Regions from separate parts of the Pseudomonas sp. FME51 genome, predicted to be linked through region 1. Evidence: predicted binding sites of a transcription regulator. Region 1 holds the regulator's gene; the other holds the start of a gene.
The links. The regulator sigma-54, encoded in region 1, starts transcription at its own class of promoters, with help from an activator protein. The targets are predictions, from matches to a motif close to ANTGGCATNNANNTTGCTNT.

Region 1 (4,409 bases):
CATCCCGGCGGCAGTCTGGGTCGTCGCCTGCTGTTGCTGGTGGATGACATCATGCACAGCGGCGCGCAGATGCCGCTGGTGTCACCTGAAACACCCTTGCGCGATGCCTTGCTGGAAATGACCCGCAAGGGCCTTGGCCTCACCGGAATCACCGACAGCCAGGGCCAGCTGGCCGGCATCTTCACGGATGGCGACTTGCGTCGCACGCTGGATCAGGACGTCGACATTCGCAACGCACGCATCGAACAGGTCATGACCCCGCGCTGCAAGACCGCGCGCCAGGGCATTCTCGCCGCCGAAGCATTGAAAATCATGGAAGACGGCAAGATCAGCGGCCTGTTCGTGGTGGATGAAAATGGCAAACCGGTTGGTGCGCTGAACATGCATGACTTGCTGCGCGCGGGGGTGGTATGAGTATCGAACCGACTCTGCTTGAACGTGCCCGCCACATTCGTCTGGCGATTTTTGATGTGGACGGCGTGCTGACTGACGGGCGTCTGTATTTCATGCCCGACGGCACCGAATTCAAATCCTTCAATACACTGGACGGCCACGGCATCAAGCTGCTGATTGCCTCCGGTGTGCAGACCGCTATCATCAGCGGCCGCACGTCACCGCTGGTCGAGCGTCGGGCGGCCAACCTCGGCATCCAGCATCTGATTCAGGGGCGAGAAGACAAACTCACCGCACTGAGCGAACTGCGCAAGCTGGTTCCGGTTGAACTGAATCAGATTGCCTTCCTTGGCGACGACCTGCCGGATCTGCCGGTCATGCGCCGCGTCGGCCTCGGCATGGCCGTAGCCACTGCTGATACCTTTGTCCGCGAACATGCCCATGGCGTAACCGTCAACGCAGGCGGGGCCGGTGCGGCACGTGAGTTCTGCGAACTGATCATGCGCGCCCAGGGCACGCTCGATAGCGCACAGGCAGAGTACCTGTGAATTTCCCGCGCTATCTGACCACCGGCGGCGTGGCGCTGCTCGCCGTAGCTTTGGCGCTGGCGGTCGGCTATTGGAATATTCGTCCAGCCAGCTTTACGCCGCAGACCGTGCAGGCTCCCTTGCAACCTGACTTCTTCATGGATAACGCTAAAATCCGCCAGCTGAATGAGCAGGGGCAGCCTGTCTACGATCTCCACAGCGTGCGAGCGGCCCACCAGGTCGGCAAGGACGTCACTGAACTGGACGCCCCCAAGCTGCTCCATTATCGCGAAGATGACCAGCAACCCTGGGATGTACAGTCCCGCTACGGTGAAGTGAGCGCGGGTGGCGATCAGGTGGTTCTCAGTCAGAATGTAGTGATTGAACAGCAACTGGCGGGACAGTCGGCGCGCCGTCTGTCGACGCCGGAACTGACGATTTTCCCCGAGCGCAATTTTGCCGAGACGGACCGGAGCGTCAGAATCGAAGCTCTCAATGGCGTGACCACAGCTACCGGCATGGAAGCGAATTTCAACGATGGCAGCATCAAACTGCTGTCCAATGTAAGAGGCGAACATGACGCTCTTTAGAACTCTATGCCTTGCCCTGCTGGCGGGCGCTGCCACGCCGGCCCTGGCGCTGCCTGACGACGCCGATCAACCGATCCGCATCCAGGCCAATGCCGCCACGCTGGACGATCGTCGCAACACTGCCGTGTATACCGGCAATGTCATCATCACCCAGGGCAGCATGCGCCTGACCGGCAGTCGCGTAACCTTGACCGCCGATGCCAACGGCGAGGTGAGCAAACTGGTTTCCGTTGGTTCCCCGGCCACCTACAAGCAGACCCCCGAGGCGGACGGCAGCCCGGTGGACTCGCGAGCCCTGACCATTGAATATCATGCTGCCGCCGACCGCGTGGTGTTGATTGAGGAGGCTTTCCTCGAACAGGCTGGTAATACCTTCCAGGGCCAGCGCATCAGTTACGACATCCAGCGCCAGGTAGTGGACGCCGGCAGGTCTGATGCGCAGGACAGCGACTCTGCAGAACGCATCGAAATCATCATCCAGCCACGCAAGCGCACTGAGCCGGTCACCAATGACGAAACTTGAAGCCCGCCACCTGGCCAAGGCCTATAAATCACGCCGGGTCGTAGAGGACGTATCGCTGTCGATCAACAGCGGCGAAATCGTCGGCCTGCTCGGTCCCAACGGCGCCGGCAAGACCACCTGTTTCTACATGATCGTCGGGCTGGTCAAAGCTGATCAGGGCAGTATATTGATCAACGAGCAGGACGTTACCCGCTTGCCCATGCATGGCCGGGCGCGCCAGGGTATCGGCTACCTGCCCCAGGAAGCCTCGATCTTCCGCAAGCTCAGCGTCGCCGACAACATCATGGCGATTCTCGAGACGCGCAAGGACCTGAACCGCAAGGGCCGCGAAGGCAAGCTCGACTCGCTGCTGCGGGAATTTCATATCCATCACCTGCGTGACAGCCTCGGCATGAGCCTGTCAGGCGGCGAACGTCGACGTGCGGAGATTGCCCGGGCACTGGCCACCGACCCGCAGTTCATTCTGCTGGATGAACCCTTCGCGGGAGTTGATCCGATCTCGGTGAATGACATCAAGCAGATCATCCAGCACCTCAAGGACAAAGGCATCGGCGTACTCATCACCGACCACAACGTCCGCGAGACCCTGGATATCTGCGACAAGGCATACATCGTCAACGACGGACACATTATTGCCGAAGGCGGTGCCGAGGAAGTCCTTGCCAACCAGCTGGTGCGAGACGTGTATCTGGGCCACGCCTTCCGTTTGTAATAACTCGACGGATTGAGGCATGCTAGGGCGAATAGCCATGATTTTGTTTTAACCATCAATGGCTTGAAAAAGGCATAAGGTAAACCGCAACACTATGAAACCAACGCTCGTCCTCAAGATGGGGCAGCAGCTGACCATGACTCCACAGCTGCAGCAGGCCATCCGACTGCTTCAACTGTCCAGTCTTGATCTCCAGCAGGAGGTGCAGGAAGCACTGGAAGCCAATCCCATGCTGGAAATGGCCGATGACAGCGATGATGATTTCAGCCCCAGCACCGCCGATACCCCCGGCAGTGACGATGATCCTTCCGCCACTGCATTGCCCGAACCCGTCGCCCTCGACGCAATAGACCAGCACAGCCACAGCGAAGAAGAAGGCAATTGGAACGAGCAGATCCCCAACGATCTGCCGGTCGATACCCAGTGGGAAGATATCTACCAGACCTCCGCCAGCTCCCTGCCCAGCTCCGATGATGAGGATTGGGACTTCACCTCGCGTACCGGCACTGGCGAAACGCTGCAGAGCCATCTGGAATGGCAGCTCAACCTGCTGCCCCTGTCGGATACCGACCATCAGATTGCCATTGCGCTGATCGACGGGATCACTGCCGATGGTTATCTGGAAGAGTCGCTGGAAGACATCCTTGCCTCGCTCGACCCCGATCTCGAGGTAGAACTCGATGAGATCGAAATGGTACTGCACCGGATTCAGCAGTTCGAGCCGACCGGCGTCGGCGCCCGAGATCTGAGCGAATGTCTACGCCTGCAACTGCAGCAGCTGCCCGTCTCCACGCCCCTGCTGGAACAGGCCAAGCAGATCGTCCGTGATCACCTGGAGCTGCTCGGCAGCCGCGACTTCACCCAGCTGATGCGCCGCTCGCGGTTGAAGGAAGATCAGTTGCGCGATGTAGTGGCGCTGATTCAGACCCTGAACCCGCGCCCCGGCGGCGAGATCGCCTCTGGCGAGGCAGAGTATGTGATACCTGACGTCATCGTGCGCCGCGACGAGAACCGCTGGATCGTCGAGCTGAACCAGGAAGCCGCACCCAAGGTGCGGGTCAACAGCCAGTATGCGTCCATGGTCAAACGGGCGGACAGCAGCAGCGACAACACCTACCTGCGCAACCATCTGCAGGAAGCGCGCTGGTTCATCAAGAGCCTGCAGAGCCGCAATGAGACCCTGATGAAGGTTGCCAGCCAGATTGTCGAGCATCAGCGCGGCTTTCTGGAGCACGGCGAAGAGGCCATGAAACCGCTGGTACTGCATGCCATCGCCGAGGCTGTAGGCATGCATGAGTCGACCATTTCGCGGGTGACCACACAGAAATACATGCATACACCACGCGGCATCTTCGAGCTCAAATACTTTTTCTCCAGCCATGTCAGCACGGCTGAAGGCGGAGAATTCTCCTCCACCGCCATTCGCGCTCTAATCAGAAAGCTGGTGGCGGCGGAAAATCCGAAGAAACCATTGAGCGACAGCAAAATCGCTGGTCTACTGGAAGAACAAGGCATCCACGTAGCGCGCCGGACCATCGCCAAATACCGCGAGTCGCTCAATATAGCGCCATCCAGCGAAAGAAAACGCCTGGTTTAAGCCTGTGCACAGGCAGACTCGACTAGAGTCAAGGAATACGAAAACGAGAAGTGGCACCATTGGGGTA
Region 2 (4,409 bases), on a different contig from region 1:
TATGTGCTGCAGGACCGCTGGGTGCTGGCAGTCGCCGGAACCCACGGCAAGACCACCACCTCCAGCCTGCTGGCCTGGATTCTCGAAGATGCCGGCATGGCGCCCGGATTTCTGATTGGCGGAGTTCCGCAGAACTTTGGCATTTCCGCCCGTCTGGGCGACACGCCATTCTTTGTAGTGGAGGCAGACGAATACGACAGTGCCTTCTTCGATAAGCGCTCGAAGTTCGTCCATTACCGCCCGCGCACTGCCATTCTGAACAATCTCGAATTTGATCACGCCGACATATTCCCCGACCTGCCCGCCATTGAACGGCAGTTTCACCATCTGGTGCGCACCATTCCCTCCAGTGGATTGATCATCTATCCGCAACAGGAGCAGGCGTTGCAACGGGTAGTCGACATGGGCTGCTGGACGCCTTGCCAGACGACCGGAGAGGACGGCAACTGGCAGGCCAGATTGCTGGCAGCCGACGGCTCGCGCTTTGAAGTCTGGCTCGATGGCGTATTGCAGGGCGTTGCCGAATGGCAGCAGACGGGCGCGCACAGCGTAGCCAATGCACTGACTGCCCTGGCGGCAGCGCGGCATGTCGGCGTTACACCACAACAAGGCATCGCCGCGCTCGCTGGCTTTGCCAGCCCCAAGCGGCGCATGGAGAAACTGGCCGAGATCAACGGCATCACCTTGTACGACGACTTCGCCCACCATCCCACCGCCATAGCAACCACCCTCGCCGGATTGCGCGCACAGATTGGTGGCGAGCAGCTTGTTGCCGTGATCGAGCCACGCTCCAACACCATGCGTTTGGGCAGCCACATGGCCGCTTTGCCGGCCAGTGTGAAAGACGCCAGCGAGGTTGTCTGGTATCAGCCGGCAGGCCTGGACTGGTCGCTGGACGGCGTGGTCGAACAAAGCCCGGTTCCGGCACAGGTCATGACCGATATCGATGCCATCATTGATCAGGTGGTGGCCCGCGCCGCGCCCGGTACACGCATCGTGATCATGAGTAACGGCGGCTTTGGCGGCATCCATCAACGCATGAAGCAAGCGCTGGAGATCAAGCATGGCTGAGCGGAGAGTGACACTGGCAGTAACCGGTGCATCCGGCGCGCAATATGCGCTGCGCCTGTTGGAGTGTCTGGTCCAGGCCGAGGTGCAGGTGCTGTTTCTCATCTCGCAGGCTGCCCAGCTGGTCGTGGCCACCGAGACCGACATGCAGTTGCCACCCAAGCCCCAGGCGCTGGAGCAGTTTCTTACCGAACAATACAATGCCAGACCAGGGCAGATTCGCGTCTACGGTAAACAGGATTGGATGGCCCCGGTCGCCTCCGGCTCTGGCGCGCCCTCAGCCATGGTCGTCTGCCCGTGCAGCACCGGCACTTTGTCAGCCATCGCCAGCGGCGCCAGCAACAACCTGATCGAACGCGCCGCTGACGTGGCACTCAAGGAGCGTCGGCAACTCATCCTGGTGCCGAGAGAAAGCCCCTATTCCACCATCCACCTGGAAAATATGCTCAAGCTCAGCCAGATGGGAGCCGTAATCCTCCCCGCCAGCCCCGGCTTCTATCACAAGCCTCAATCCATCTATGACCTGGTGGATTTTGTCGTGGCGCGGATTCTCAACCAGCTGGGCATCGAGCAAAGCATGCTGCCACGGTGGGGCGAGTAATGGGGCAGCGTAGTTATCCGGGCATTCGACGGGCGACGACACTGCTGTTGGGCGGAGCCTTCATTTGCCTGCACAGCAACGCCGAAGCAGCAGGCAAAGTGGATCTGCTGGACGAGACTAAAGAATTACTCGGCGAGTTAGTCGCGCCCGTTCCTGCTGAGCCCTATTGGTATGTGCAGGGCAGTGTCTGGACCACTCACTTCAGTCCCCAGCCGGATCATAATAACCATCAGGATTTGATCGGCATTGAGCGTCACCGCGAGAACAGCTACCTATGGGGTGCGGCGACTTTCCGCCATTCCTTCGGCGGACGCTCTTATTATGCCTATGGCGGGAAACGTTTCGATTTTTCGGGTACGCCCTTCAATGCCAAGCTCACCGCGGGTTTGATGCATGGGTATAAGGGTGAGTACCGCGATAAAATCCCGTTAAACCACTTTGGCATCGCGCCGGTGGTCATTCCTTCTGTTGGCGCCAGTTGTGGACCGGTCGGTGTTGACCTGGTGCTGCTAGGCGCCGCAGCGACGATGGTTAACGTCGGTATTAAGTTCTAACTACCGCCGCAGCGAGTGCACCCGCTCGCGAGCCTCAGTTTTCCGTTTTCACCGCGCGCTGCATCAACGCCGCCATCTGCTGCTTGGCAATCACATGCCCATGCGCTGCCGCCTTGGCCAGCCACATCAAAGCGGTATTTTCATCCTTCGGCACACCAATTCCCTTGATATAAAGCTGGGCAAGGTTATGTATTGCATCCACGCTGACTACTGACTACTGACTGCTGAGCCGTGACAGCTGACTGCAGCCAATACAGAGCGATCTCGGGCTTGTCTGCCCCAAGAAACAATAGCGCCAGATCATTTTGCGCCTCGACATCACCCGCATCTGCATCAATAAACAGATCGTAATCCACGGGCTCGACTGAAACGCACAGCATCGGTATCAGATCATCGAAAGCCAACATCGCCCGGCCGCGCTCGTCATTCTCCAGGCGGGTGATCTGGCCATCGGTCAATCGACGCCAAAGCGTACGCTTGCTGATTTCGGTAACGATGATGGCGGAGTCCAGGCTGATTGCTTTCACATTATGTCCTTGAGTGAACTTTGGCATGGCATCTGCTGTGCCAAGCTGAGCGGCTGGCACAGTTCCAGCTGTGCCAGGTGGGCGCCTAACGCCTTCCGGGATTTGGAATAGTAAACACTATTGCCAGCAGCGCAAGCCCCCATGACCCGCAAACTACCGCCCACCGCGGCCCGTAGCACTGCCGGGCCTTTTAAATAAAAGCCTGGAATGGAAGCTGCAATGGTCCTTTCAGCCCAATGGCTATCTCACATACAAATGGAGTTGAGAAATGAAAGCTCAAATGCAGAAAGGTTTTACTCTTATTGAACTGATGATCGTGGTTGCGATCATTGGTATTTTGGCGGCTATCGCATTGCCTGCGTATCAAGACTATACGGCCCGCGCCCAGGCCGCAGAAGCTGTAAACCTACTCGGCGGCCTGAAAACTCCAATTATTGATATTTCCGGTACTTCAGGCCTAGCGCATGCTTGCAGTGATGACGATGCGGTAGATGCAGTTGCTGGCACCCCCGGCACCCCCGGCAAACCAGCAGGCGCTCTTCATGAAGACAGTGGCTATACTCTGTCTGGTAAATATGTGGCATCAATCACTCCATCAGTAGAAGGGACTGAGTCCTGTGCGCTGACTGCCACGTTTGCAACTACCGGGGTTAACGACAGGGTATCTGGTCAAGAGGTAATCTTTACCTATACCGTTTCGACTGGTCAATGGGTGTGCACTTCTGACCTTCCTGATGGTGTTCGTCCTGCTACTTGCGACGCAATTTAACCTTAATTGCTTCCTCGTATAAAAAAAGCCCCCCGTATGGGGGTTTTTTATGCCTTCGATTTATCACCTCGGGCCATAAAGGGGTCAGGTACATTGACGGCCGCAGCTGGTTCCTTATAGCGATGCAGCGGGTGCTACCGCTATGGCGGCTGCTGGGTATGTCAGTACAGGTTTGACTCCAATTAAAGCATGGAAGTGTGAGACGGGTTCTGCCACAGGTATCGAGTTTAAATACCTTTCCGCGAGCTGCCGTTAACTCATAGTCGACTAATTGGGTTAGATGAAAGTTTAATTCCAATCTGCCCGGTTATTCCTGGCGCTAACAACAAACCCCGGTTCGCCGGGGTTTGTTGATTTAATAATAAAGTGACTGATTTCGGCCAGATTAAAGTTTAACCCCTCTATGAGCTATCACGCGAAGCTCACAATCATATTTATAATTGCCACCCCAGTTGAAGTCGCTGCTATCAAGGCTGGCAGCCACACTCGCTGCCAAAATTCGCTTCTCTGGGTTTCCTTGTCATAGAGCTGGACGGCGAGTTTTAAAAGATTTTCCAGCTCTGTATTGGATAGTTTGTCCCTCTTATATTCTCCTGTTTCTCCGGGTAACGGCTCTTGGACAACCCGGGCTATAAGAGAAACCTGCGGAGTGGATACCCCTTCATTGCCAACACGAAAGAATTCACGATGCTGTTCACCAACGCTTAACCAGGTGTCAGCTTTGTGGTCTGCCTTTGAGCTGTTCGGTGATCCCTTGTTCGCTTCTCCGGGTATGAGGGGCAAGGGCTAGAAGCTGTATGAGGGCAATAACGTCTGGCAGGCGATCGGGAGTGGTATACCTTCTTTTATTTCTCACGCTCAGAAACTCTCCAGGGTAATTGGGGGAAAGA

Region 2: the regulator sigma-54 is predicted to act here: its motif matches at 2,770-2,789, upstream of INT39_RS05490 (pilin).

Annotation. Positions count from the first base shown of each region.
Region 1 covers NZ_JABUYN010000014.1:76,927-81,335, reverse strand. The annotation lists gene INT39_RS19485 (KpsF/GutQ family sugar-phosphate isomerase) at 1-414, shown strand, start outside; gene INT39_RS19480 (KdsC family phosphatase) at 411-941, shown strand; gene lptC (LPS export ABC transporter periplasmic protein LptC) at 938-1,510, shown strand; gene lptA (lipopolysaccharide transport periplasmic protein LptA) at 1,497-2,033, shown strand; gene lptB (LPS export ABC transporter ATP-binding protein) at 2,020-2,745, shown strand; gene INT39_RS19460 (RNA polymerase factor sigma-54) at 2,840-4,342, shown strand.
Region 2 covers NZ_JABUYN010000002.1:229,248-233,656, forward strand. The annotation lists gene mpl (UDP-N-acetylmuramate:L-alanyl-gamma-D-glutamyl-meso-diaminopimelate ligase) at 1-1,071, shown strand, start outside; gene INT39_RS05470 (flavin prenyltransferase UbiX) at 1,064-1,669, shown strand; gene INT39_RS05475 (sn-glycerol-3-phosphate transporter) at 1,669-2,223, shown strand; gene INT39_RS05480 (hypothetical protein) at 2,258-2,377, opposite strand; gene INT39_RS05485 (hypothetical protein) at 2,409-2,750, opposite strand; gene INT39_RS05490 (pilin) at 3,019-3,519, shown strand.